One region of the Bradyrhizobium brasilense genome, then DNA from elsewhere that is predicted to be linked to it. Evidence: riboswitches for the same ligand, from Rfam matches in the RefSeq annotation. Region 1 holds a riboswitch; the other holds the start of a gene.
What was found. A riboswitch is a leader RNA that binds a small molecule or an ion and turns the genes downstream of it on or off. The one in region 1 is predicted to bind glycine.
Positions count from the first base shown of each region.

Region 2: it holds a riboswitch for glycine, as region 1 does, so the genes downstream of both, QA635_RS17475 (D-amino acid dehydrogenase) here and gcvT (glycine cleavage system aminomethyltransferase GcvT) in region 1, are expected to answer to the same signal.

Region 1 is NZ_CP121669.1:3,581,331-3,595,895, forward strand. It holds gene recA (recombinase RecA) at 198-1,286, shown strand; gene QA635_RS16650 (hypothetical protein) at 1,468-2,478, shown strand; gene QA635_RS16655 (hypothetical protein) at 2,475-3,461, shown strand; gene QA635_RS16660 (acyl-CoA thioesterase) at 3,501-3,932, opposite strand; gene gcvP (aminomethyl-transferring glycine dehydrogenase) at 4,037-6,910, opposite strand; gene gcvH (glycine cleavage system protein GcvH) at 6,934-7,299, opposite strand; gene gcvT (glycine cleavage system aminomethyltransferase GcvT) at 7,320-8,465, opposite strand; glycine riboswitch at 8,607-8,695, opposite strand; gene alaS (alanine--tRNA ligase) at 8,898-11,585, shown strand; gene QA635_RS16685 (cyclic nucleotide-gated ion channel) at 11,597-12,847, shown strand; gene QA635_RS16690 (DUF3455 domain-containing protein) at 12,940-13,446, opposite strand; gene QA635_RS16695 (NADP-dependent isocitrate dehydrogenase) at 13,477-14,565, opposite strand, start outside.
Region 2 is NZ_CP121669.1:3,743,868-3,758,432, reverse strand. It holds gene QA635_RS17485 (ABC transporter substrate-binding protein) at 1-1,295, opposite strand, end outside; gene QA635_RS17480 (M20/M25/M40 family metallo-hydrolase) at 1,561-2,691, shown strand; glycine riboswitch at 2,783-2,889, shown strand; glycine riboswitch at 2,893-3,007, shown strand; gene QA635_RS17475 (D-amino acid dehydrogenase) at 3,073-4,431, shown strand; gene QA635_RS17470 (ABC transporter permease) at 4,592-5,533, shown strand; gene QA635_RS17465 (ABC transporter permease) at 5,537-6,424, shown strand; gene QA635_RS17460 (ABC transporter ATP-binding protein) at 6,566-8,215, shown strand; gene QA635_RS17455 (M81 family metallopeptidase) at 8,438-9,958, shown strand; gene QA635_RS17450 (M20 aminoacylase family protein) at 9,965-11,137, shown strand; gene QA635_RS17445 (amidase) at 11,130-12,548, shown strand; gene QA635_RS17440 (crotonase/enoyl-CoA hydratase family protein) at 12,671-13,561, shown strand; gene QA635_RS17435 (alpha/beta hydrolase) at 13,558-14,244, shown strand; gene QA635_RS17430 (ketopantoate reductase family protein) at 14,241-14,565, opposite strand, start outside.

The sequences.
Region 1 (14,565 bases):
TAAACCCAAACTAGGCCACTCGAAATTTCAAAGTAGGCCACTAGGGATGGAAACAGGCCAGTACCGGTTTGCTCGAAAGAACATATTGCGAACATAGAACAAACGTGGTACGAGGTTCCCATCAACAACGCATTCCGCCTGATCTCATCGCCCGTTTGTCCCGCTAGCGAATCCCCGCAATAAGGAGCACATCCCAAATGTCCGCCACTGCACTGCGTATCGTCGAAGGATCCTCCATGGACAAGTCCAAGGCCCTCTCAGCCGCGCTCTCCCAGATCGAGCGCCAGTTCGGCAAGGGCTCGGTGATGAAGCTCGGCAAGAACGACCGTTCGATGGATGTCGAGACGGTGTCGTCGGGATCACTCGGGCTCGATATCGCGCTCGGCGTCGGTGGCCTGCCGAAGGGACGCGTCGTTGAGATCTACGGGCCGGAATCCTCAGGCAAGACCACGCTGGCGCTGCACACCGTGGCGGAAGGCCAGAAGAAGGGCGGCATCTGCGCCTTCATCGACGCCGAGCACGCGCTCGACCCGGTCTATGCGCGCAAGCTCGGCGTTAACATCGATGAGCTCTTGATCTCGCAGCCGGACACCGGCGAGCAGGCGCTGGAAATCTGCGATACGCTGGTGCGTTCCGGCGCAGTCGACGTGCTGGTGGTCGATTCGGTTGCGGCGCTGGTGCCGAAGGCCGAGCTCGAGGGCGAGATGGGCGATGCGCTGCCGGGCCTGCAGGCCCGCCTGATGAGCCAGGCGCTGCGCAAGCTGACCGCCTCGATCAACAAATCCCATACCATGGTGATCTTCATCAACCAGATCCGCATGAAGATCGGCGTGATGTACGGCTCGCCGGAGACCACCACCGGCGGCAACGCGCTGAAGTTCTATGCCTCGGTTCGCCTCGACATCCGCCGCATCGGCGCGATCAAGGAGCGCGACGAGGTGGTCGGCAACACCACCCGCGTCAAGGTGGTGAAGAACAAGCTGGCGCCGCCCTTCAAGCAGGTCGAGTTCGACATCATGTATGGCGAGGGCGTCTCCAAGATGGGCGAGATCCTCGACCTCGGCGTCAAGGCTGGCATCGTCGAGAAGTCGGGCGCCTGGTTCTCCTATGACAGCCAGCGGCTCGGCCAGGGTCGCGAGAATTCCAAGGCATTCCTGAAGTCGAATCCCGACATCACCGCCAAGATCGAAGCCGCGATCCGGCAGAACTCCGGCCTGATCTCCGAGCAGATCCTCGCCGGCACGCCCGAGCGCGACGCCGAGGGCGAGGAGCCGACGGAAGAGTAAGCCTTCAGCATGATCCGGAAAAGTGCGAAGCGGTTTTCCCTCGCGACAAACGCGAAGCGTTTGCGCGGAGATCATGCTCAAATCATCACATGACTTCGCTGCAAGCGGGTGCTGAGGACGTTGAGTTGCCGACGTCTTCGGCGCCCGTTTGGTTTTGTGTGTCGTCGCGAGAGTTGGGCCGATGAAGCGCCTGATCCTGACCAGTCCGTCCGGCCTCAGCCTCATCCGTTCGGGGCTTGCCGAGGTCGGTATTACATCGACCTTTCGGTTTGTCGGTGGACCGCTGCCGTCGCCAGGAGAACTCGAGGCGTATTTCGGGGCGCGGTCGGACAAGAATCCGGTCGGACACTGGTCGCACTGGTGCGCGTGGGGCCAGCGGCCTCAGGATGCCCGGGCACGTAGGAACCTCGCACTGAACGAATTTTGCGAGCCTTACGAGGTGATCGAGCTTTGGTTCGATCCGGATCCAAATGATCAACTGCAGCTCATCTGGTTGCTCGATCATTTCCAAGCTTACCCGGCGCTGGCGGCCAAGTTGAAGTTGCGGCTTGTCGCATTCGATCTGCTGACGATGCACGAGACGTGGCGTAGCTGGGACCAGGTACCGCTTGCCAACATCCGATCCGAGGACCTTGAGACCGCAAGCGTATGTTGGCAGGCGTACCGGGCGGCAACGCCGGAGGCCTGTTTCGATGCGGTTCATCGCGACCTGAGCGCGTTTCCCTTGCTGAGGCCGGCGCTGCTTGATCTGCTTCGTGAGCTGCCATGGAGCCGATCCGGACTGGGCGCGACCGAGATGCGGTTGCTTGAACTGGTCGCCGCCGGGTTCATGGGGACGAACGCGCTGTTCTACCTCCGCGGCTTTCGCCAGCGTGGCGTCTTTAACGACATGGAAATCGGCAGGCTGCTCGAAGGCCTTGCGCATGGTCCGCGACCGGCGATTGCCGGGCTCGACGATGGCTTGCGCTCCATCGACCCGGACAATGCGCGACGTCGCCTGGAGGCCTTCCAGCGAAGCCGCTTGTCGGTGACGGAGTTTGGCAAGGCGGTGCTTGCCCACAAGGCGGACTTCACGGACCACAATCCGGTCAATCGCTGGTGGGGCGGCACGCACCTCACCAACGACAACCTTTGGCGCTGGAATCCGGCGTTGACCGGCCATGACACGCAGCGGGAGCCGCGCACGTCGTGACGAGTCTGATCCTGGCGACAAGCGATCTCGCGAGCTATCGCCTGAGGCAGGCGGGAAGGGCGGATATCGTCGTCGGCTTGAGGCCGCGCTTCGTTTGGGGGAAAATGCCCTCGTCAGATGACCTCACGACCCTGCTGGAACCGCGTTCCGCAAAGCATGTCGATTTCGACACGCACTGGCTCGACTTCGCCAGTTCAAGATGGACCGGCTCGATCGGTCGGGACTTTGGGCTTGTCGAGTTGTGTGAGCGTTGCGACAGCGTCGAGCTATGGGCTGATCCCCAGCCGAATGACCAGTTGGTGCTGGCCTGGTTGCTCGACGTGCTCCGCCCGCACCGCCACATCGTAGCGAAGCTCAGTCTGGTCCAGACCGATGTCGAGATCGGCGGGTACCGAAGCGAGAGCTCGGCGAAATGGCGATTGCCTGCACTTGCGGTGACCGATGATCGGCTGGAATTGGCCGGTCGCGCCTGGAATGCCTATCGCGCTCCGACGCCCGAGCCCTGTTTCGACCTTCTCATGCAGGATCTGTCGGCCATCCCGCAGCTCCGCGCGGCGCTCATTGCGTTGCTCGAGGAGCTGCCCGGGCGAGACACCGGCCTCGGCGCGTCCGAACTGCGGATGCTGGATCTCGTCGCCGACGGCGAGACAAGCCCACAGGTCCTTTCAAGCGAGCTGAACCGGGAACGCGGCGTGTTCGATTTTCAGGAAGCGGAGCTGATCCTGGACCGGCTCGCCTATTGTCCATCACCGGTCCTGAGCGGATTTCCCTCCGAGATCGAGGCGGCCGACGATTTGAAGGCCCGACGAGAACGACTCCTGTACAGTCGGCTGTCGCTCACCGATTTCGGCCAGGAAGTGTCGGATCGCGAGCTCGACTTCAGCCAGTACAATCCGATCCATCGCTGGTGGGGCGGCACCGAATTGACCAATGAGCGGCTGTGGCGCTGGGACGCCGAGAGCCGCAGCTTGGTCGCCCCGTAAGCCTGATCCGCACAACGCGTGTGCGCAATCAGCCTGCGCCTATGCCAGCGCCTTTTCGCGGCTCGCGATCAGCGCCCGCAGGTCCTCGGTCACCGCGACCGATTGATGCGTCTTCTGGTCGGTCGCGACCCAGATGATCTCGCCGGTGGCGCGCAGGTCATCGGAGCCCCTGGCGAAGATCGCGAGCGCAAGATTGATCGAGGAGCGGCCGATCTTGGCGACCCGGACGCAGACCTCGATGTCCTCGTCGAACCGGATCGGCGCCTTGTACTCGACGACCGATTTCACAGTGTGGAAGTCGATGCCGGTCCGCGCCACCTCGCCGAGATAGTCGTAGCCGAGCGCGCGGAAATATTCGGTGATGGCGGTGTCGAAATAGGTGAGGTAGTGGGCGTTGAACACCACGGCCTGCGCGTCGACCTCCGAATAGCGGACGCGAAACGGGAAATGGAACCAAAATTCCTCGCGCATGTTTCCTCCTGCCGCGGGCGGCCCTCGCTATCGTTCGTCCCGCGGTTAGCAGGGACGTTACGATCGCTCTACCCATCCTACAACAATGGCTACGAGAAGGGCGCTTACTCCGCCGCCTGCGCGTAATCCTCGACCGGCGGGCATGAGCACACCAGATTGCGGTCGCCATAGACGTTGTCGACGCGCCCGACCGGGCTCCAGTATTTGTCGGAACGCGACACGCCGGCCGGGAAGCAGCCCTCGGCGCGGGTGTAGGCCCGGTTCCAGGCATCGTCGGCGATGTCGTGCACGGTATGCGGCGCGTGGCGCAGCGGCGAGGCCTCGACCTTCCAGCGGCCCTTCTCGATCTCCGCGATTTCGTCGCGGATCGCGATCATGGCGTCGCAGAAGCGGTCGATCTCGAACTTCGATTCCGATTCCGTCGGTTCGATCATCAGCGTGCCCGCCACCGGGAAGCTCATGGTCGGCGCGTGGAAGCCGTAGTCGATCAAGCGTTTTGCGATGTCGTCGACGGTGACGCCGCTGGTCGTCTTCAGCGGCCGCGGATCGACGATGCACTCATGCGCAACGCGGCCGCGCTCGTTGCGGTACAGCACCGGGAAGTGCGGCTGCAGCCGTGCGGCGATGTAGTTGGCATTGAGGATCGCGATCTCGGTCGCCCGCGTCAGGCCTTCGCCGCCCATCATCAGGATGTAGATGTAGGAGATGGTCAGGATCGACGCCGAGCCGAACGGCGCGGCCGACACCGGGCCGATCGCATGCGCCGTCGCTCCGTCGGTTGCGGGATGGCCCGGCAGATAAGGCGCAAGATGCGCCTTCACGCCGATCGGGCCCATGCCGGGGCCGCCGCCGCCATGCGGAATGCAGAAGGTCTTGTGCAAATTGAGATGGCTGACATCGGCGCCGTAGTCGCCGGGCCGCGACAGCCCGACCTGCGCGTTCATGTTGGCGCCGTCGAGATAGACCTGGCCGCCATGCGCATGCACGATGTCGCAGATCTCGCGGATATGCTCCTCGAACACGCCGTGGGTCGACGGATAGGTGATCATGACCGCGGCAAGGTTGGCGGAGTGCTTCTCGGCCTTGACGCGGAGATCATTGACGTCGACGTCGCCGCGCGCATCGCACGCCACCACCACGACCTCCATGCCGACCATCGCGGCCGAGGCCGGATTGGTGCCGTGCGCGGAGGAGGGGATCAGGCACACCTTGCGGTGCGGCTCGCCGCGCGCGAGGTGATAGCCGCGGATCGCCAGCAGTCCGGCATATTCGCCCTGCGCGCCGGAGTTCGGCTGCAGCGAGACCGCGTCATAGCCGGTGATGTCGCACAGCCATTGCTCCAGCCGCTTGAATAGCGCGTGATAGCCCTTGGCCTGATCTGAGGGCGCGAACGGATGCAGATTGCCGAACGCCGGCCAGGTCAGCGGGATCATCTCGGTGGTGGCGTTGAGCTTCATCGTGCAGGAGCCGAGCGGGATCATCGCGCGGTCGAGCGCGAGGTCACGATCGCTGAGCTTGCGCATGTAGCGCAGCAGCTCGGTCTCGGAACGATGCGTGTTGAACACCGGATGGCTGAGGAAGGCGCTGGTGCGCCGCAGCTCCTTCGGCAGCGCCTCGTGCGCGCCGGCCTCGATCTCGGCATAGCTGAGCTTGCCGCCGAACACGCGCCACACCGCCTCGACCGTCTCCGGCGTCGAGGTCTCGTCGAGCGCGATGCCGAGCGTGGTCGCGCCGATCCGCAGATTGATCCGCTCGGCCTGCGCGCGGGTGACGAGCTCGATCTGCTTGCTACCTGCCTCGACGGTCACGGTATCGAAGAACGCTTCGCTGGTCGGCGCAAAGCCGAGCTTGCGCAGGCCGGCCGCGAGCACGGTGGCGCGACGATGCACGCTGCGTGCGATATGGGTCAGGCCCTCGGGACCGTGATAGACCGCATACATCGAGGCGATCACGGCGAGCAGCACCTGCGCGGTGCAGATGTTCGAGGTCGCCTTCTCGCGGCGGATATGCTGCTCGCGGGTCTGCAGCGCGAGGCGATAGGCGGGCTGCCCACGCGAATCCACGGAAAGGCCGACGATGCGGCCGGGCAGCGAGCGCTTCAGCGTGTCGCGCACCGCCATATAGGCGGCGTGCGGTCCGCCATACCCCATCGGCACGCCGAACCGCTGCGCCGAACCGATCGCGATGTCGGCGCCGAGCTCGCCGGGCGAGGCGAGCAGCGTCAGCGACAGCAGGTCCGCCGCGACGATCGCCAGCGCGCCCTTGGCGCGCAGCGACGCGATGGCAGGCTTGAGGTCGCGAACCGCGCCCGACGTTCCCGGATATTGCAGCAGCGCGCCGAGCACGTCGGCGTTGTCGAGCTCGGTCAGGGGATCGCCGACCACCAGCGCCCAGCCCAGCGGCGCGGCGCGCGTGCGCATCACCGCCAGCGTCTGCGGATGCACCTCCTTGTCGACGAAGAACACCTTCGCCTTGACCTGCGAGTGGCGCTCGGCGAGCGCCATCGCTTCCGCCGCGGCGGTCGCCTCGTCGAGCAGCGAGGCGTTGGCGACGTCGAGCCCGGTGAGATCGCAGATCATGGTCTGGAAGTTGAACAGCGCCTCGAGCCGGCCCTGGCTGATCTCCGGCTGGTACGGCGTATAGGCGGTGTACCAGGCCGGGTTCTCCAGAATGTTGCGCTGGATCACCGCGGGCAGGATGGTGCCCGAATAGCCCTGGCCGATCAGCGAAGTGAACACCTGGTTCTGCGCGGCGAGCTCGCTCATATGCGCGAGCGCCTCGGTCTCGCTCAGCGCCCGGCCGAGATCGAGCGGCGCCTTCTGCCGGATCGACGCCGGCAGCGTCTCATTCATCAGCGCCTGCAGGCTCGTGGCGCCGACCGTCTCCAGCATCGCGTTGACGTCGCGCGGCGACGGTCCGATGTGGCGGCGGACGAAATCGGTGGCGGCTTCGTTGATCGGCTTGAAGGGCGCGTTCATGACGTGATCCTCGGGGTGATCCTTTAGGCGGTGTGCGCGGCGTAGGCGGCCTCGTCCATCAGGCCGCCGAGCTCGCCCTTGTCGGCAATCTTCAGCTTGAAGAACCAGGCCTTGCCGCCGGCGTCGGAATTGACCAGCGCGGGCTCGGCGGCGAGCGCGTCGTTGACCTCGACCACCTCGCCGGAGATCGGCGCGTAGACGTCGGAAGCGGCCTTGACGGATTCGACGACAGCGGCGGCCTCGGCCTTCTTCAGGCTGCGGCCGATCTTGGGCAGTTCGACGAACACGACGTCGCCGAGCTGCGACTGCGCATAGTCGGTGATGCCGATCGTGGCGACGTCGCCCTCGATGCGGAGCCATTCGTGGTCGGACGTGTACAGCGTCGTCATGGGGATCGGTCCTTTGGCGTTTAGCGTTTGTAGGTATTGGGGACGAAGGGCGTGGCGGAGACCTTCAGCGGGAGCCGCTGGCCGCGCACTTCGGCGAAAACGGTGGTGCCGACGGCGGAAAGGGCGGTAGGCAGATAGCCCATCGCGACCGGCGCATTGAGGCTCGGGCCGAAGCCGCCCGAGGTCACCTTGCCGATCTGCTCGGTCGAGCCGGCATCGGCGAACAGCGCGGCGCCTTCGCGCACCGGGGCGCGGCCGTCGGGCTTCAGGCCGACCCGCCGGCGCGCAGCGCCATCTGCGAACTGCGCGAGAATCTTGTCGGCGCCCGGGAAGCCGGCGGCGCGGGCGCCGCCGCTGCGGCGAACCTTCTGCACCGACCATTCCAGCGCGCCTTCGACCGGCGTCGTCGTGGTGTCGATGTCATGGCCATAGAGGCAGAGCCCGGCTTCGAGCCGCAGGCTGTCGCGCGCGCCGAGCCCGATCGGCAACACGTCGGGATTGTCGAGCAGCGCGGTGACCAGGGCTTCCACCTTGTCTGCGGGCACGGAAATCTCAAAGCCGTCCTCGCCGGTATAGCCGGAGCGCGAGACGAAGCAGTCGACGTCGCCGACGCGGCGCGGACCGGCGTCCATGAATTTCGTCGAACCGACATCTGCACAAAGTTTCGCCAGCGCCGATTCGGCTTTCGGGCCCTGCAGCGCGATCAGCGCGCGGTCGGCCAGCGAGACGATCTCGCAGGCGTCGGAGAGACTCGCGCGCAGATGCGCCTCGTCCTCGGCCTTGCAAGCGGCGTTGACCACGAGGAACAGGTGATCGCCGAAATTCGCCACCATCAGGTCGTCGAGCAGGCCGCCGTCATTGTTGGTGAATTGCGCGTAGCGCTGCCGTCCCGGCGCGATGCCGACGATGTCCTGCGGCACCAGTTTTTCCAGTGCGAGCGCGGCGTCGGCGACCTTGCCGGATTTGGCCTTCAGTACGAGTTGGCCCATGTGCGACACATCGAACAGGCCGGCTTCCTTGCGGGTGTGCAGGTGCTCCTTCAGCACGCCGGCCGCGTATTGCACCGGCATGTCATAGCCGGCGAACGGCACCATCTTGGCGCCGCGCGCGAGATGCAGCGCGTGCAGCGGGGTCTGTTTCAGCGGGGAGGTTTCGCGCGCAAGCATCACAGGGCCCTCGCGGTTCCCGCCGGGGACCTATTTCCCCTTGAGAAACCTGCAGAAAGCCCCATCTGTCGCTGTGCCTGAGAGTATTATCCCGTCGGCGGACGCATCGGGGCGAACCCCAGCGTCTCTTTCCAGATGTCAGACGTCACGCGGTCCTTTTGCCTGAGAGTTTCCGGGGCGGTTGCTCCTTCGGCGCCGGCGGTAAGGCCGGTCTCTCCCGACGTGACTAGGTATAGGTAGGTAGAAAACACGGCGCCACCAAGACTGTCAACGCAGCTGCAGCAACTATCCAATGGGCTTTGTGCTGCCGCGGCAAGCCCATGATCCGCCTGCACAGTTTCTGGACACCGCAGCTGGCAATGTCTAAAAGCGTTCGGCCGGAAAATGACGCCTTTTTGCGGCTGGCCGGCCCCTTTTTCCGATTGGATGAACATGAGCAGCGTCAACGACATCAGGTCGACATTTCTGAACTTCTTCAAGGAGAACGGGCACGAGATCGTGGCCTCGTCGCCGCTGGTTCCGCGCAACGACCCGACCTTGATGTTCACCAATGCCGGCATGGTGCAGTTCAAGAACGTCTTCACCGGCGTCGAGAAGCGCGGCTACCAGCGCGCCACGACGTCGCAGAAGTGCGTGCGCGCCGGCGGCAAGCATAACGACCTCGACAATGTCGGCTACACCGCGCGCCATCTCACCTTCTTCGAGATGCTCGGCAACTTCTCGTTCGGCGATTACTTCAAGGAGCGCGCGATCGAGCTCGCCTGGAATCTGATCACCAAGGATTTCGGGCTGAAGAAGGACAAGCTGCTGGTCACCGTCTACCACACCGACGACGAGGCGGCCGGCTACTGGAAAAAGATCGCGGGCTTCTCGGACGACCGCATCATCCGCATCCCGACCTCGGACAATTTCTGGGCGATGGGCGATACCGGCCCGTGCGGTCCGTGCTCCGAAATCTTCATCGACCGCGGCGAGCACATTTGGGGCGGACCTCCGGGCAGCCCGGAGGAGGATGGCGATCGCTTCCTCGAATTCTGGAACCTGGTGTTCATGCAGTACGAGCAGGTGACGAAGGAGGAGCGCGTAGCGCTGCCGCGTCCCTCGATCGACACCGGCATGGGGCTCGAGCGCATGGCCTGCATCCTGCAGGGCGTCGAGAGCGTGTTCGAGACCGATCTGTTCCGCAATCTGATCGATGCCGCCGCGTCTACCCTCGGGCACGGTCCGAACGAGCAGAACGTTGGGTCGTATCGGGTGATCGCGGACCATCTGCGCTCGTCCGCGTTCCTGATCACCGACGGCGTGCTGCCGTCGAACGAAGGCCGCGGCTACGTGCTGCGCCGGATCATGCGCCGCGCGATGCGCCATGCACAGCTCTTGGGCGCGAGCGAGCCGCTGATGCATCGCCTGGTCTGGGCGCTGGTCCGCGAGATGGGCCAGGCCTATCCGGATCTGGTCCGTGCGGAGAAGCTGATCGAGGAGACGCTGCGGCTGGAGGAGACGCGCTTCCGCAAGACGCTGGCGCGCGGCCTGTCGATCCTCGACGAGAAGAGCGCCGGCCTCAAGAAGGGCGACATGTTCGACGGCGACACCGCGTTCACGCTGTACGACACCTATGGGTTCCCGCTCGATCTGACGCAGGACGCGCTGAAGTCGCGCGGCATCAGCGTCGACCAGGCGTCGTTCACCGACGCGATGGAGCGGCAGCGCGTGAAGGCGCGTGCCTCCTGGGCAGGTTCGGGCGAGGCGGCGAGCGAGGCGATCTGGTTCCCGCTGCGCGAGAAGCTCGGCGCGACCGAATTCCTCGGCTACGAAACCGAGAGCGCGGAAGGCGCGGTGACGGCGCTGATCAAGGACGGCGCCGAGGTCGAGAGCCTGAAGGCCGGCGAGAGCGGCGCGATCGTGCTGAACCAGACCCCGTTCTACGGCGAGTCCGGCGGCCAGGTCGGCGACACCGGCGTGCTGACCGGCGAGGGCGTCAAGTTCCGCGTCACCGACACGCAGAAGAAGGCCGGCGATCTGTTCGTGCATCTCGGCACGGTGGAGCAGGGCACGCTCGGTAACGGCACCGCATTGCAGCTCGAGGTCGATCACACCAGGCGCTCGTCGATCCGCGCCAACCATTCGGCGACGCATCTGTTGCACGAGGCGCTGCGCCAGGTGCTCGGCGATCACATCGCGCAGCGCGGCTCGCTGGTCACGCCGGACCGGCTGCGCTTCGACTTCGTGCATCCGAAGCAGATCACGCCGGAAGAGCTCGCCCGGATCGAGGACATCGCCAACGATGTCGTGCTGGAGAATGACGAGGTCACGACCCGGGTCATGGGCGTCGACGATGCCCGCGAGGCCGGCGCCCGCGCGCTGTTCGGCGAGAAATACGGCGACGAGGTTCGCGTCGTGTCGATGGGCAAGGGCGCCCGCGATCACGGCCAGAACGCGCTTGGCTGGTCGGTCGAGCTCTGCGGCGGCACCCATGTCCGCCGCACCGGTGACATCGGCATGATTTCCGTGACCAGCGAGGGCGCGGTGGCGTCCGGCGTGCGCCGCATCGAGGCGCTGACCGGGCATCATGCGCGCAAGCACGCCAACGACACCATCGCGCTGGCCAAGACCGCGGCGCTGGAGCTGCGCACCACGATCGACGACGTGCCGGCGCGCATCACAGCTCTGATGGAAGAGCGCAAGAAGCTCGAGCGCGATTTGTCCGACGCCCGCAAGAAGCTCGCGATGGGCGGCGGCGGTGCGTCGAACGGCGCCGCCTCAGCGGTTCGCGAGGTCGGCAATGTCAAGCTGCTGGCGCGCGCGGTCGAGGGCGTCGAGACCAAGGATCTCAAGAGTCTCGTCGACGACGGCAAGAAGCAGATCGGCTCGGGCGTGGTCGCGATCGTTGGCGTCACCGAGGACGGCAAGGCCGGCATCGTGGTCGGCGTCACCGCCGATCTGACCGCGCGGTTCAACGCGGTCGAGCTCGTGCGCAAGGGCTCCGAGGTGCTCGGCGGCAAGGGCGGCGGCGGCCGGCCCGACATGGCGCAGGCCGGCGGGCCTGACGGCGCCAAGGCCGACGCCGCACTGTCGGCGATCGAACAGGCCATGACTCAACAGGCATCGGCCGGCGCCTGACGGAGAGGCTGATCGTGGCGACGGCTCCGCTCAAGCCCACGATCGGCGATCCCGGGCTGCGCGACCGTCTCTACGATCTGCTCGAACGCGATGATCTGCCGCATTCGGGCGGCTTGCGCTTTGCCCGGGTCATCGTCGCCATCATCGCCGTCGATGTGCTGGCGGCGATCCTGGCCTCCGTGCCCGAGATCGACGCGCAGTTCGGCTGGCTGCTGACGACCATCGAGATCGCGGCGGTCATCGCCTTCGCGCTGGAATATGCCGCGCGGCTCTGGAGCGTGGTCGGCCACTCGCTGCGCGACATGACGCCGGCGCGGGCGCGGCTGGAATACGCCTTCTCGGCGCTCGGCGTGATCGACCTGCTGGCCTTCCTGCCATCGGCCGTCGCGCTTGCGATCGGCGACAAGACCGCGCTGGTGCTGTTCGGCATGCTGCCGTTCCTCAAGCTGGTGCGCTACTCGACTGCGATGCGCTCGCTGCTGGCGGCGCTGCATGCCGAGCGGCGCACGCTGTTCGGCTGCGTGGTGATCCTGACCGGCGCCGTGCTGTTGTTCGCCTCGCTGCTCTATGCCATCGAGCACAGGGTGCAGCCGGACAAGTTCGGCACCATGCCGCAGGCGATGTGGTGGGCGATCGTGACGCTCGGCACCGTCGGTTACGGCGACGTCGTCCCGATTACGCCGCTCGGCCGGACCGTCACGGTGGTCGCGATCGTGGTCGGCTTCGCGATGATCGCGCTGCCGGTCGCGATCATCTCGACCGCGTTCGCCGACGAGGTCCGGCGCCGCGACTTCGTCGTGACCTGGGGCATGCTGGCGCGGGTGCCGCTGTTCTCACATCTCAACGCTGCCGATATCTCCGACATCATGCGCTTGCTGCGGTCGCAGACCATCGAGGCCGGCGAGGTGCTGGTGCGGCGCGGCGATGCGGCGTCATCGATGTATTTCATCACCGCGGGCGAGGTCGAGATCGACCTGCCGAGCCAGCTTGTGCGGCTTTCCGACGGCGCGTTCTTCGGCGAGATCGCGCTGCTGCGGCGGACCAGCCGCTCCGGCACGGTGACGGCGGCGCGCAAGACCAAGCTCCTGGTGCTCGATGCGCAGGACTTCCATGCCCTGATCGAGCGCATGCCGGCGCTCGCCGCGCATGTCCGGGAGACCGCCGAGGCGCGGCTTGCCGACCCGATCGCGGCCGGCGGCGACCTTGCCGCCGCAGAGATCGCCCAGGCGCCGCGCGAAACCGACGGCGGCATCCGCGACTAGAACCTCATTCCGATTGAATCGGAACGAGGCCTCGATTCTTCGTTTGGCGCGTTTTCTTCACGCGAACCGGTATCCACTTCGCTCGAAAACGCTCAGTCCCGTCGCAGGAACACGTAATCCGCCGAGTAGGCCGCTCCCTTCAGCGCGCCTGATTTGTCGCAAGCGCCGCTGAGCTCGCCGCCCGAGGTGTTGATCCGCTGCACGGTTGCGACGCCGGAGAGCAGGCCGTTGCCGCGATGGGCGATCACCTCGAGCTTCAGCCAGGGAATATCGGCGGCGGTGGCGCCGGGTGTGCTGCCGGCGGTGCGGGCGGTCACGACGCTGCCGTCGACATGCTCCCAGTTCGGACCCGCATAATGCCGGCCGACCGTGCGGCCGTCGGCGATCAGGGTGGCGATCGGTTCGCGGAACGACCAGGCGAGCTTGCCGTCGGTGACCGGCTTGCACTCATAGACCTGCACGCCCTCGGCATGGACGGTGAGGATCTTGGACTCGCCAGGCGCCGCGACGGCGTCGGGCAGGGGATCGGCAGCGAATGCCGCCGACGTGGTGAGCGAGAACGATGCGAGCACGACGGCTCTGACAAGGGCCACGGTCATGCTCGCACCTGTCTTCCCAGGATGACGGCCTCAGGCCGCGATCGCCTTCACGAGGTTGTCGGATACCTTGTCGAGGAATCCGGTGGTCGAGAGCCAGCGCTGGTCGGCGCCGACCAGGAGCGCGAGGTCCTTGGTCATGTAGCCCTCTTCGACGGTCGCGACGCAGACCTTCTCCAGGGTGGTGGCGAACTTGGCCAGCGCCTCGTTGTTGTCGAGCTTGGCGCGATGGGCGAGGCCACGGGTCCAGGCGAAGATCGACGCGATCGAGTTGGTCGAGGTCTCCTTGCCCTTCTGGTGCTCGCGGTAGTGGCGGGTCACGGTGCCGTGGGCGGCCTCGGCTTCCACGGTCTTGCCGTCCGGGGTGAGCAGCACCGAGGTCATCAGGCCGAGCGAGCCGTAGCCCTGGGCCACGGTGTCGGACTGCACGTCGCCGTCATAGTTCTTGCAGGCCCAGACATAGCCGCCGGACCATTTCAGCGCCGAGGCCACCATGTCGTCGATCAGGCGGTGCTCGTAGGTCAGGCCCTTGGCGTCGAATTCCTTCTTGAACTCGCGGTCGAACACCTCCTGGAAGATGTCCTTGAAGCGGCCGTCATAGACCTTCAGAATCGTGTTCTTGGTCGACAGATAGACCGGGTAGTTGCGCATCAGGCCGTAATTGAACGAGGCGCGCGCGAAATCGGTGATGGAATCGTCGAGATTGTACATCTCCATCGCGACGCCGGCGCCGGGCGCCTTGAACACTTCCTTCTCGATCACGGTGCCGTCCTCGCCGACGAACTTCAGCGACAGCGTGCCCTTGCCGGGGAACTTGATGTCGGTGGCGCGGTACTGGTCGCCATAGGCATGGCGGCCGATGATGATCGGCTTGGTCCAGCCGGGAACCAGGCGCGGCACGTTCTTGCAGATGATCGGCTCGCGGAAGATGCAGCCGCCGAGGATGTTGCGGATGGTGCCGTTCGGCGACTTCCACATCTGCTTCAGGCCGAACTCCTTCACCCGGGCCTCGTCGGGGGTGATGGTGGCGCATTTGACGCCGACGCCGACCTTCTTGATGGCTTCGGCGGCGTCGATGGTCACCTGGTCGTTGGTCTCATCGCGGTATTCCATGCCCAGATC
Region 2 (14,565 bases), 160 kb from region 1:
CAACCGCCTTCCTTCGGCGGCTTCTGGCTGGCGCGGCGGGTCACCACGGTCTGCCAGTCGGTGGCCTGCAGGTCGACCTTGAAGCCGGCCTCGCGCAACTGCTGCGCAGCCACGACCGGCTGGGCCTTCAACGTCGTGACGTCGCCCGGCGCCATGATCACCACAGGGGTGCCGTCATAGCCGGATGCGGCGAGCGCCTTCTTGGCTTCCGCCAGTCCGTTGCCCTTCACCAGCGTTTCGGCCCCGACGTCGGTCTCGAGCGGCGTGCCGCAGACGAAGAAGGCGCCGCAGATCTTCTGGTACTTGGCGTTGCCGACCAGCGCGTCGAGCACGTCCTTCTGGTTCATCGCCAGGAACGCAGCCCGGCGCACCTTCGGATTGTCGAACGGCGGATAGAGGAAGTTCATGCGTCCGAGGGTCTGGAAGCCGAACTTGTTCAGGACGTCGATCTTGAGATCCGGATTGGCTTCGAGCACCGGCAGCATGTCGAACGGAAGGTTCTCCATGAAATCGATGTCGCCGGATTGCAACGCGTTCACCGCGGTCTGCGCATCGGCCATCGTGACCCATTCGACGCGGTCGACCTTGACGACCTTGCCGCCCGCGGTCCAGCTCGCCGGCTCCTTGCGCGGCACGTAGTCCTTGTTCTTCTCATAGACCGCCTTCACGCCCGGCTGGAATTCCGCCTGCACGAATTTGAACGGTCCGGAGCCGATCTGTTCCGGGATCGGCTTGTCCGGCGGCGTCTCGGCAAGACGCTTCGGCATCATGAACGGCACGCGCGACGACGGCTTGCCGATCGATTCCAGCACGAGGCCGTAGGGTTCCTTCAGCTTCAGCGTGATGGTCTTGGCGTCGGTCGCCTCCAGGCTCGCGACGAAGTCCATCAGCTTCTGGCCCATGCCGTCGACCTTGCCCCAACGCTGCAGCGAGGCGACGCAGTCTTCCGCGGTGACCGGCGCGCCGTCGTGCCACTTCAGGCCGTCGCGCAGCGTGAACGTGTAGGTCAGCTTGTCGTCGGAAACCTTCCAGTCCGCCATCTGCGGCTGGATCTTGAAATTGGAATCCGTCGCCAGCAGCGTGTCATAGATCATGTAGCCATGATCACGGGTGATGTAGGCCGTGGTCATGATCGGATCGATGACGCGCAGATCCGAGTGCATCACCGCGGTGATGGTCTTGCCCGCGGCCATCGCCTGCGGTGCGAATGACAATTCCTGCGGCGCGAACGACAGCGCGAGCGCCGTCAACGCGGCCGCTAGCGTGCGGTGTTTCCAACGCGAGATAGGGAACATGCAATCTCTCCTGACGTGTAACTGGTCAAAGCCGGCTTATTCGTTATGCATGTGGTTCGTTATTTAGGCGAACTAACATGCTGTATGGCTTGTGAAATCGAGACTTGCACCAAGCGCCAAGCGCGTCAATCGGTTTCAAGTCGCATCGGACGTACACAAACGAATGAGGCCGCGCGCCAGATTTTGGCTTTACAAAATCGTCGGCTGAGATTTTCGTAACGCGCGCGCGATGCCGGCGCCGTCAGAACAACAAGAGAGAACAACGATGAACCCCGCCAATCTCCCCTTTGATTCCGAAATGATGCTGCAGGGCCTGCGCAGCTGGGTGGAATGCGAAAGCCCGACCTGGGACGCCGCCGCGGTCGAACGCATGCTCGATCTCGCCGCCCGCGAGATGGCGATCATGGGTGCGACGATCGAGCGCATCGCCGGACGCCAAGGCTTCGCGGGCTGCGTCCGCGCCCGTTTCCCCCATCCGAAACAAGGCCAGCCCGGCATCCTGATCGCCGGCCATCTGGACACCGTTCACCCCGTCGGCACCATCGAGAAGCTGAAGTGGCGGCGCGAAGGCAACAAGTGCTTCGGGCCGGGCATCTTCGACATGAAGGGCGGCAACTACCTGTCGATCGAGGCGATCAGGCAATTGGCGCGCGCCTCCTTCACGACCCCGCTGCCGATCACCGTGCTGTTCACCCCCGACGAAGAGGTCGGCACGCCGTCGACGCGCGACATCATCGAGGCGGAAGCCGCGCGCAACAAATATGTGCTGGTGCCGGAGCCCGGCCGTCCGAACAACGGCGTCGTCACCGGCCGCTACGCGATCGCGCGCTTCAATCTGGAAGCCACCGGCAAGCCCAGCCATGCCGGCGCAACGCTGTCTTCCGGCCGCTCCGCGATCCGCGAGATGGCGCGGCAGATCATCGCCATCGACGGCATGACCACCGAGGACTGCACCTTCTCGGTCGGCATCGTGCATGGCGGCCAGTGGGTCAATTGCGTCGCGACGACCTGCACCGGCGAAGCGCTCAGCATGGCCAAGCGCCAGGCCGATCTCGACCGTGGCGTCGAGCGCATGCTGGCATTGTCGGGCACCACCAACGACGTGACCTTCAAGGTGACGCGCGGCGTTACGCGCCCGGTGTGGGAGCCGGATGCGGGCACCATGGCGCTGTATGAAAAGGCAAAACGCCTTGCGGCAGCGATGGGTCTCGATCTGCCGCACGGCAGCGCCGGCGGCGGCTCGGACGGCAACTTCACAGGCGCGATGGGCATCCCCACGCTCGACGGCCTCGGCGTTCGCGGCGCCGATGCACATACGCTCAACGAGCACATCGAGGTCGACAGCCTCGCCGAACGCGGCCGCCTGATGGCGGCACTGCTGGCGACGCTGGACTGACATCGATTGCACTGCACAACACGTTGGCACTGCCGGATCGAAATTTAGCCTTGTCCATTTTTAAGGCTTCGCCTACGGTCCGGCCGTCCAACGCGACGATGCGGGAGAGATCGAAGCGACAACATTCGTGTTGTTGCCTTTGGCGCCGACGGAGCAACCGCCCCGGAAACTCTCAGGCAAAAGGACTGTATCGTCAGGACGATCTGGAGAGAGACGAACATGGCCGCACATCAAGGGCCATGACGTCCACCGAAGGGGATAGTTCGCTTCTGGCCACAGCCCGATGCGGATCAAGCTCTCAGGTACCGTGACAGATGGGGCGCCGATGCCGGTTTCACCGGTGGTTCGGCGACTCTAACCCACGGGAGCCTGACGACTATCATGCCACACATCGCGATCATCGGCGCCGGCATCACCGGCATAACGACGGCCTATGCCCTGCTTGAACGCGGCTACAAGGTGACCGTCCTCGACAGGCATCGCTACGCCGCGATGGAAACCTCGTTCGCCAATGGCGGACAACTCTCCGCCAGCAACGCCGAGGTGTGGAACAGCGCCGCGACCATCCTCAAGGGGCTGCGCTGGATGCTGAGAAGCGACGCGCCGCTGCTGATGAACCCGAAGCCGAGCTGGCACAAATATTCCTGGATCGGCGAGTTCGTAGGCCACATCACGCGCTATCGCGGCAACACCATCGAGACCACGAAGCTCGCCATCGAAGCGCGCAAGCATCTGTTCTCGATCGCAGAGCGCGAAAACATCGCCTTCGATCTCGAACGCCGCGGCATCCTGCACGTCTATCACGACAGGGCCGGCTTCGAAGCCGGCCTCAAGGTCAACACGCTGCTGCAGCAAGGCGGGCTCGACCGCCGGCCGGTGACATCAGACGAAATCCGCGTCATCGAACCCGCGCTGCAGACGGCCTGCTATGGCGGCTTCTTCACGCCGTCGGACGCGACCGGCGATATCCACAAGTTCACGCGTGGGCTTGCCGACGCCTGCATCCGCCGTGGCGCGAGCTTTGTCCATGAAGCCGACGTCGACACGATCGCACGCGGCGATGACGGCTTCCGCATCGGCTGGAACGAAGCTGCTTCACATGATGCTGCGGTCGCGACACGCCAGCAGCTGCAGGCGGACGGGATCGTGATTTGCGCCGGCGTGGCGAGCCGCCACTTCGCCAGCCTGCTCAACGACCGCGTCAATGTCTATCCGGTGAAGGGCTATTCGATCACCGTGCAGCTCGATGCGCCGCAAAGCCGGAATGCCGCCCCAACCGTCAGCCTGCTCGATGAAGCTGCGAAGATCGTCACCAGCCGGCTCGGCGCCGACCGCTTCCGCGTCGCCGGCACCGCCGAGTTCAACGGCTTCAACCGCGACATTCGCGCCGATCGCATTCAACCGCTGGTGGATTGGGTGCGGCATCATTTCCCGGAGATCGATACGTCGAAAGTCGTGCCATGGGCGGGCCTGCGCCCGATGATGCCGAACATGATGCCGGTGGTTCGCGCCGGACGGATTCCGGGCGTGTTCTACAATACGGGCCACGGTCATCTCGGCTGGACGCTGTCGGCCGCGACGGCGCAGATGGTGGCCCAGGCGATCGACGATTGGCGCGACCTCGATACGCCGCCGATGGCGCCGTCGTTCGGTGCCGGGCTCGATGTGCCCGCCGACGCGCGCAAAGCTGAAATCAATCCACCTTCCAGTGGACTGCTTCGAACTTCACCGGAGGAATAATCGCGGCCCACAGGACTGATTAGCTGCACCGCAAAATCCGCAGCACCGATGGCATGGGACTTGCTCAAGTTCTACCGTGAGTCTGCTACCATCTGTGCTACGGTCTGGTGTGCAACGGTCCCGCTGGGGACTTCATCGACCACAACCCAACGGATCAAATTTGCTCGGATATCTGCTTCGCCGCATCCTCGCCGCCATTCCCGTGATGGGCGTGGTGGCTCTGTTCGTGTTCCTGTTGCTGCGGCTGACGCCGGGCGACCCGGCCGCCATCCTCGCCGGCGACAATGCGACGCCCGAACAGCTCGAACGCATTCGGACCTCGCTTGGTCTGAACGAGCCGATCTACATCCAGTTCTACACCTGGATCGCCAAGCTGCTGCACGGCGACCTCGGCGTCTCCCTGATCTCGAACAAGCCGATCCTCGAAATGATCGTCCCGCGCCTCGAGCCCTCGATCTCGGTCGCGCTGGCCACCATCATCCTCTCGATCCTGGTGGCGGTGCCGCTCGGCGTGATCGCGGCGTGGAAGCACGGCACCTGGATCGACCGCTTCGTGATGGGGCTCTCGGTGCTCGGCTTCTCGGTGCCGGTGTTCGTGATCGGCTATGTGCTGATCCAGATCTTTGCGATTGATCTGCGCTGGGTTCCGGTACAGGGCTTCAAGAGCATCTCGGCCGGCTTCGGTCCGTTCTTCCAGCGCCTCATCCTGCCGACCTGCACGCTCTCCTTCATCTATGTCGCGCTGATCGCACGCATGACGCGGGCCTCGATGCTCGATGTGCTCGGCGAGGATTACGTGCGCACGGCGCGGGCCAAGGGCATCGGCGAGACCGGCGTGCTGCTGCGCCATGCGCTGCGCAACGCGGCCGTGCCGGTCATCACCGTGATCGGTTCCGGCTTCGCGCTGCTGATCTCCGGCGTCGTCGTCACCGAAAGCGTGTTCAACCTGCCCGGCATCGGCCGCCTCACCGTCGATGCGGTGCTGGCGCGCGACTATCCGGTGATCCAGGCGATGATCCTGTTGACGTCGGGTATCTACGTCGCGGTCAATCTGTTGATCGACCTCGCCTACACCCTGCTCGATCCTCGTATCCGGTACTGAGCAATGGCGATCGAAACCCTTCCCGAATCCTCGCTTCCCGTCACCCGGCCGTTCCGCGTCAAGTTCGGCTTCCTGACGTCGACGCCGATCATCGCGATTGCGACGATCAGCCTCGCTCTCATCATCCTGATGGCGATCTTCGCGCCGCTGCTTGCCCCGCATGATCCTCTGCTGCTGACGCCGTCGCAGCGGCTGAAGCCGTCGAGCGCGCAATATCTGCTCGGCACCGACGCCTATGGCCGCGACCTGTTGTCGCGCATCATCTACGGCGCACGGATCTCGCTGGTGATCGGGCTCGGCGCCGCCGTCTGCTCGATCGCCATCGGCCTTCTGATCGGCCTCGTCGCCGGCTTCTTCCGCTGGGTCGATGCGGTGCTGATGCGCGTGATGGACGGCTTGATGGCGATCCCCGCCATCCTGCTCGCGATCGCCGTGGTGTCGCTGTCGGGGGCCAGCATCTGGACCGTGATGGTCGCGATCACCATCCCCGAGATCCCGCGCGTGGCGCGGCTGGTGCGCTCGGTGGTGCTGACCGCACGCGAGGAGCCTTATGTCGAGGCCGCGATCTCGCTCGGCAGCAGCCTGCCGAAGATCATGTGGCGGCATTTGATGCCGAACACCATCGCGCCGCTGATCGTGCAAGGCACCTATGTCTGCGCGTCCGCGATCCTGACCGAGGCGATCCTGTCGTTCCTCGGCGCCGGCATCTCGCCGGAAACGCCGACCTGGGGCAACATCATGGCCGAGGGCCGCGCCTATTTCCAGGTCAAGCCGTCGCTGATCTTCTGGCCGGGGCTGTTGCTCTCGATCGCCATTCTCAGCGTCAACCTGATCGGCGACGCCGCCCGCGACGCGCTCGATCCCCGCATGAAGCAGCGTGAGGGCAAGTGACGGCTTCAGCTCTTCTGAAGCCGTCATTCCGGGGCGATGCGAAGCATCGAACCCGGAATCTCGAGATTCCGGGTCTGGTGCTGGCGCACCATCCCGGAATGACAGTGGGTAAATTCCTTCGCAGCGCCAAGAGACCCTGACATGACCAACGTCGTCCTCGACATCAGCAATCTCGTCGTCGGCCTCGGCCGCAAGGCGGATGCGCATCGCATCATCGACGACCTCTCGCTACAGGTACGCGAAAGCGAGACGCTGTGCCTGGTCGGCGAAAGCGGCTCGGGCAAGTCGGTGACATCGCTCACCGTGATGGGCCTGCAGCAGAAGGGCACGCTGGTGCCGTCCGGCGGCAGCGTCAAACTGGTCGGCGAGGAGCTGCTTACCGCCAGCGACCGGCGGCTGCGGCAACTCCGCGCCACGCGGATGGCGATGATCTTCCAGGAGCCGATGACCGCGCTCAATCCCGTGGTGCCGGTCGGCCGCCAGATCGACGAGGTGCTGCGCGCCCACACTGATCTCGACGCCCGCGCGCGGCGCCAGAAAATCCTGGCGATGATGGAGCATGTGCGGCTGCCGGATGTGGAGCGCATCTTCTCCTCCTACCCGCACCGCCTGTCGGGCGGTCAGCGCCAGCGCATCATGATCGCGATGGCGCTGGTGCTGGAGCCGAAGCTCCTGATCGCCGACGAGCCGACCACCGCACTCGACGTCACCACCCAGAAGCAGATCCTCACCTTGATCCGCGACCTGCAACGCGATCACGGCACCGCGGTTCTGTTCATCACCCACGACATGGGCGTGGTGGCCGAGATCGCCGACCGCGTCGCGGTGATGCGACACGGCCGCCTGGTCGAAACCGGCCCGCTGCAGGACGTGCTGCGCAACCCGAAGATGGAGTACACCCGCAACCTCTTGTCCTCGGTGCCGAGCCTGGTGCCGCGAGCGCCGCGCCCGGAGACGACCGAGCCCGTGGTGCTGGAAGCCAACGAGCTCGGCAAGGTCTACCGGGAGCGGTCGCTGTACGGCAAAGCCCGCGAGGTCGCCGCCGCCAGCAACGTCACGCTCACTCTGCGCAAGGGCCGCACGCTCGGCATCGTCGGCGAAAGCGGTTCCGGCAAGTCGACGGTCGCGCGCTGCATCGTGCGCCTGATCGATCCGACCTCGGGCGGGGTACGCCTCGCCGGCCGCGAGATTTCCGACCTGTCGCGCCGGCTGTTGCAACCGCATCGCCAGAAGATCCAGATCATCTTCCAGGATCCCTACCGCTCGCTCAATCCGCGCGTCACCGTCGGCGAGAGCATCGCGGAAGGCCCGGTCAATTACGGCATGCCGCGCAAGGATGCGCTGGCGCGGGCGCGCGAGCTGCTCGAGCTCGTCCATTTGCCGCCCGACGCGATCTCGCGCTATCCGCACCAGTTCTCCGGCGGCCAGCGCCAGCGCATCGCGATCGCGCGCGCGCTGGCGCTCGATCCCGACGTGCTCGTCGCGGACGAAGCGGTGTCCGCACTCGACGTCTCGGTGCAGGCGCAGGTTCTGGATCTGCTCGACGAAATCCAGCGCCGGCTTGGCATCGCGCTGCTGTTCATCACGCATGATTTGCGCGTCGCCGCACAAATCTGCGACGACGTCGCCGTGATGCAACATGGCCGCGTCGTGGAACAGGGACCGGCCGCCGAGGTGCTGACCAATCCGCAGCAAGCCTATACCCGCGCGCTGCTGGATGCGGCGCCCGGACGCGGCTGGGACTTCGCCAACTTCCGCCCCGTTTCGGAAGGCATTGTGGCGACGGCCTAGGTCTTTAGCCTCAAGCCTTTCCGCCCACAGGGCATGCAAATCCGCTGGTGCTCCCCGGCTTGCGCTTGGCGCGACGACACGCTTAACGTCGCGCGCTAGAGCGTGGCCCTGAAGGTGGACGCCGGTCTTCCCCGGAGATCACGCTCCAACCAACGAGATGAGATCATGACGCGCGTCGTTATGATCGCATCATGATCGAAGAAACGTATCGAGACCGACTTGATGACCCGCATTGCCGTTGGCGGCTTCCTGCACGAGACCAATACCTTCGCACCGACGAAGGCAACCTATGACGATTTCGTGCATGGCGGTGGCTGGCCGTCGATGACGCATGGCGCCGACGTGCTCAAGGTCATGCGCAAGATCAATGTCGGCCTCGCCGGCTTTGTCGAGGCGGCGGAAGCCAATGGCTGGGAGCTGGTGCCGACGATCTTCGCCGCGGCGAGCCCGTCGGCGCATGTCAGCAAGGATGCGTTCGAGCGGATCGTGACGGAAATGGTCGACGGCATCGCCGCGGCCGGACCGATCGATGCCGTCTATCTCGACCTGCACGGCGCCATGGTCACCGAGCATTATGACGACGGTGAAGGCGAAACGCTGGCCCGCGTGCGCAAGGCGATCGGCAACGACCTGCCGCTGGTGGCGAGCCTCGATCTGCATGCGAACGTCTCGCCAAAGATGATCGAGCATGCCGATACGCTGATTGCCTACCGCACCTATCCGCATGTCGACATGGCCGAAACCGGCCGCGCCTGCGCCCGGCATCTGGCGCTGATGCTCAAAACCAGGCAGCGCTTCGCAAAGGCCTTCCGGCAATTGCCGTTCCTGATCCCGATCAGCTGGCAATGCACCAACGACCAGCCGACCAAGGGCATCTATCAAAAGCTCGCCGCCCTCGAGAGCGACGCGGTGCCGACACTGTCGTTTGCGCCGGGTTTTCCGGCCGCCGATTTCAGGGATTGCGGGCCGAGCGTATTCGCTTACGGCCGGACCCAGGCCGATGCGGATGCCGCCGCCGACAAGGTCGTCGCCCTGGTCGAGAGCCATGAGGATGATTTCGACGGCCGGATCTATTCGCCCGACGAAGGCGTGCGGCTGGCGATGGAACTGGCGAAATCGGCGAGCCGGCCGATCATCATCGCCGACACTCAGGACAATCCCGGCGCCGGCGGCGATTCCGACACCACCGGCATGCTGCGCGCGCTGGTGCGCAACAAGGCGAGTGCCGCAACCGGCGTGATCTACGACCCGCAATCCGCGAAGGCCGCGCACAGCGCCGGTGTGGGGGCATCAGTCACGCTCGAGCTCGGCGGCAAGTCCGGCATTCCCGGCGACGCGCCATACCGGGAGACTTTTGTCGTCGAACAGCTCTCGGATGGAAAATTCGTGGCTCCCGGTCCCTATTTCGGCGGCCGCGACATGGACATGGGCCCCTCGGCCTGCCTGCGGGTCGGCGACGTCCGCGTCGTGGTCGGCTCCTACAAGGCCCAGCTTGCCGACCAGGCGATGTACCGCTATGTCGGCATCGAGCCGACGGCACAGAAGATTTTGGTCAACAAGAGCTCGGTGCACTTCCGCGCCGATTTCGAGCCGATCGCCGAGAAGCTCTTGATTTGCGCCGCTCCCGGCGCGATGCCCGCCGATACCGCCACGCTGCCGTGGAGACATTTGCGTCCCGGCATTCGTATCAAGCCGAACGGCCCTACTTTCACACCCACCTCCCCATCACGCACAAACGGATAGAGAGCCATGCCGACCATTGAGCGCATCGACAGTTTTGCCGACGAACTCACCGCCATCAGACGGGATCTGCATGCGCATCCCGAGATCGGCTTCGAGGAGGTCCGCACCTCGGGCATCGTCGCCGACAAGCTGACGAGCTGGGGCATCGAGGTGCATCGCGGCCTCGGCGGCACCGGCGTGGTCGGTGTGCTCAAGGGCAAGGGCAACGGCACCAAGAAGATCGGCCTGCGCGCCGACATGGACGCGCTGCCGATGGAGGAGAACACCAATCTGAAGTGGCGTTCGACCATCCCCGGCCGCTTCCACGGCTGCGGCCATGACGGCCACACCACGATGCTGCTCGGCTCGGCGCGCTATCTCGCCGAGACCCGCAATTTCGACGGCACCGTGCATTTCATCTTCCAGCCGGCCGAGGAAGGCCTCGGCGGCGCGCGCGCCATGATCAAGGACGGCCTGTTCAAGCAGTTCCCCTGCGACGAGGTCTATGGCCTGCACAACGCGCCGGACCTCAACCATGGCGAGATCGCGATCCTGCCGGGCCCGGCAATGGCCGCAGCCGACTTCTTCGACATCAGGATCCAGGGCTACGGCGCGCATGGCGCGATGCCGGAGCGCTCCAAGGACGCCGTCGTAATCGCAATGACGCTCGGACAGGCGTTGCAGTCGATCGTCAGCCGCAACGTCGATCCGCTGCAGGCTGCGGTGCTGTCGATCACGCAGATCCATTCCGGGTCGGCGTACAACGTCATTCCCGGCGAAGCCTGGATGTGCGGCACGGTGCGCTGCTTCTCCGACGAGATCCGTGAGCTGATCCGCAAGCGCATGCGCGAAATCTCCGCGGGCTTTGCGGCGGCATATGGCGCCGAAATCTCGGTCGAGATCCGCGACGGCTTCAGCGTGCTGGTGAATCAGGAAGAGCAGTCCCGCGTCGTCGAGGAAGTCGCGCGCACCGTGGTCGATCCGGCCAAGGTCATCACCCGCTCGACGCCGAAGATGGGCAGCGAGGATTTCGCCGACATGATGCAGGCGATTCCCGGCGCGTATTTCTGGGTCGGCCATGACGGCTCCGTGCCCGTTCACAATCCCGGTTACGTTCTCGACGACAAGATCCTGCCGATCGGCGCCAGCATGTTCGCCCGCATCATCGAGAAACGCATGCCGGCAGGTGCGCATGCATAAGCCCAAAGGGGACGACATCACGTCGCTGCACGATCTCTCCGCCGTCGACCTGCTCGCCGGCTATCGTGCCAAGCAGTTCTCGCCGTCCGAGGTGCTGGAGGAAATCATCTCCCAGGTCGCGACCTGGGAGCCGCACATCAAGGCGCTGTATTTGTACGACCCGGAAGGGGCGCGGAAGGTCGCCAAGACCTCGACCGAGCGCTGGCAGCAGGCCGAGCCGGCCGGCACGCTCGATGGCGTTCCCGCCACCATCAAGGACAACGTCGCGACCAAGGGGCAGCCGGTGCCGCTGGGCGCGGCGAGCGTCAAGCTGGCGCCCGCGGAGAAGGATGCACCGCCTGCGGCGCGGCTGCGCGAGGCCGGCTGCGTGATCTTCTCCAAGACCACGATGCCGGACTACGGCATGCTGTCGTCGGGCTTGTCGTCGTTCCATCCGCTGACCCGCAATCCCTGGGATGTCAGCAAGAACCCCGGCGGCTCGAGCGCCGGCGCTGGCGCGGCAGGTGCTGCCGGTTATGGTCCCTTGCATCTCGGCACCGATATCGGCGGCTCGGTGCGGCTGCCGGCCAACTGGTGCGGCCTCGTTGCATTGAAGCCGAGCCTCGGCCGCGTGCCGATCGACCCGCCTTATGTCGGCCGCGTCGCCGGTCCGATGACCCGCACCGTCGACGACGCCGCGCTGATGATGAGCGTATTGTCGCGTCCCGACCGCCGCGACGGCATGAGCCTGCCGGCGCTCGAGGTGAACTGGAAGGCGCTGGAGAAGTCGCCGCGCAAGCTGCGCATCGGGCTGATGCTCGACGCCGGCTCCGGCCAGAAGGTCGAGAAGGAGGTTCGCGAGGTCGTCGTGAAGGCTGCGAAGGCGTTCGAATCCGCCGGCGCCGTCATCACCGAGATCGACGGCATCCTGACGCCCGAGATGCTCGAAGGGCTCGACAATTTCTGGCGCGCCCGGACCTGGGATGAGCTGTCGAAACTGTCGCAGGCCGACCGCGGCAAGACCCTGCCCTACATCCTCAACTGGGCCGAGGCCGGTGCAAAGCTCTCCGGCGTCGATGTGGTGCGCGGCTTCAACATGACGATGGCGATCCGCGCGGCCGCCGCGAAATTGTTCTGCGAGGTCGACTACGTGATCTCGCCGGTGTCGCCGGTGGTGAACTTCCCGGCGGAGTTCGCAGCGCCGCTCAACGACCCGGCAAAGCCGTTCGAGCACATCTGCTTTACCGTGCCGTGGAATATGTCGGAGAACCCCGCGCTGTCGATCAACGGCGGCTACGACAAGAAGGGCTTTCCGATCGGCGTCCAGATCATCGGCCGCCGCTTCGACGACATCGGCGTGCTCGGCATGGGCAAGGCGTTCGAAGGCCTGCGCGGCCCGCAGAAGCCGTGGCCCGCGCCGCCGAAGAAGTAGCGCCTCGGCCTTCCAAATTGTCATGCGCGGGCTCGACCCGCGCATCCATCTTCTTCATAAAGAAGAGATGGATTGCCGGGTCGAGCCCGGCAATGACAAATAAAAGGAAGGAAATCATCCCCATGGCGTATGAGACGATCAAGTACGAGGTCGCCGAGCAGATCCTGACCATCACGCTGAACCGGCCCGACAAGCTCAACGCCTTCAACGCCACGATGCAGCAGGAGCTGATCGACGCGTTCGACAAAGCCGACAAGGACGACGACGTCAGGGCCATCATCGTGACCGGCGAAGGCCGCGGCTTCTGCGCCGGCGCCGATCTATCATCCGGCGCCAACACGTTCGACCGCGATGCGCGGCGCGGTCCGGTCAAGCGCAATGCCGACGGCAGCGTCGACTACAGCGATCCGCAGGTGCGTGACGGCGGCGGGCAAGTGACGCTGCGCATCTTCAAGTGCCTGAAGCCTGTCATCGCCGCGGTGAACGGCCCGGCGGTCGGCATCGGCGTCACCATGCAGCTTGCGATGGATATCCGCATCGCCTCCGACGCCGCGCGCTTCGGCTTCGTGTTCTCCCAGCGCGGCATCGTGCCGGAAGCCGCATCGAGCTGGTTCCTGCCGCGCATCGTCGGCATCTCGCAGGCGCTGGAATGGTGCTATTCCGGCCGCGTCTTCCCGGCGCAGGAAGCGCTCGCCGGCCGGCTCGTCAGCAAGGTGGTGCCGCCGGACGATCTGCTGCCCACCGCGCGTGCGCTCGCCAAGGAGTTCGCAGCCAAGACCGCGCCGGTGTCGGTGGCGCTGATCCGCCAGATGATGTGGCGCATGATGGGCGCCGACGATCCGATGGAGGCGCACAAGGTCGACAGCCGCGGCATCTATGCCCGCGGCCGCTCCGACGACGTCAAGGAAGGCGTGGTGTCGTTCCTGGAAAAGCGCCCCGCGCAGTTCAAGAACAGGGTCTCGTCGGACATGCCCGACTATTTCCCGTGGTGGCAAGAGCGCGACTATAAGTGAGCGAATGGCGTCAAGCGGCGTCCACACTTGACGGCGTCGTCCTGTTGCACGGCATCAGCAGGACGGCGCGCTCGTTTCGCAGGATGGAGCTGGCGCTGAGGGCGGCCGGCTTTGCCACCCTCAATCTCGACTATGACAGCCGGCGCAAGCCACTCGACGTGCTGGCTGAGGACATCCACCCCTCGCTCGATCGGTTCGCGCAGAGCCTCGACGGCTCCGTGAACTTCGTCTGCCATTCCATGGGCGGTCTTCTGGCACGCGTCTATCTGGCAAGGCATCGCCCGGCGCGGCTCGGCCGCGTCGTGATGCTCGGGACACCGAACGGCGGCAGCGAGATCGCCGACCGCCTGAAGAACCTCGCGGCCTATCGCGCCTATTTCGGTCCGGCCGGCCAGCAGCTCGTCACCCGCCGCGATGCCGCGACCAGCGCGCTGCTGCCGCCGATCGATTATTCCGCCGGCATCATTGCCGGCAACCGTTCGGTCTATCCGATCACCTCCATGGCCCTGCCGCGGCCGCATGACGGCCGGGTGTCGGTCGCCAACACCAGGCTTGAGGGCATGGCCGATCACATCGTGATCCGCACCTCGCATCCCTGGCTGGTGCGCAACAAGGAAGCGATCGCGCAGACCATCGCGTTCTTGCAAGAGGGGAAATTCAGCACAAATCGTCAGGTGGACTAGGCGTGGGTGTTACCCATCCTGTGCAGCTTGAGCATGGCATAGACCGCATTGTTGGCTGGCGTAGGAACGCCAAGCGGGCGGGCGAACTCCACCACCTTTCCGGCGAGCCAGTCGAGTTCGAGCCGGTTGCCGCGTTCGAGATCGTGCAGCATGGAAGCCTTGAAGGTGGGCGGCGAGGCTTCCGCGAATTTCATTCTGTCCTCGGCAAAATTCTCCGGAATCGGAACGCCCCTGGCACGGCCGACCGCCACCACCTCGCTCATCAGGCTGTAAAAGAACGCTCGCGTATCCGGGTCGGCCAGGATTGGCCCCAGCGGCTGG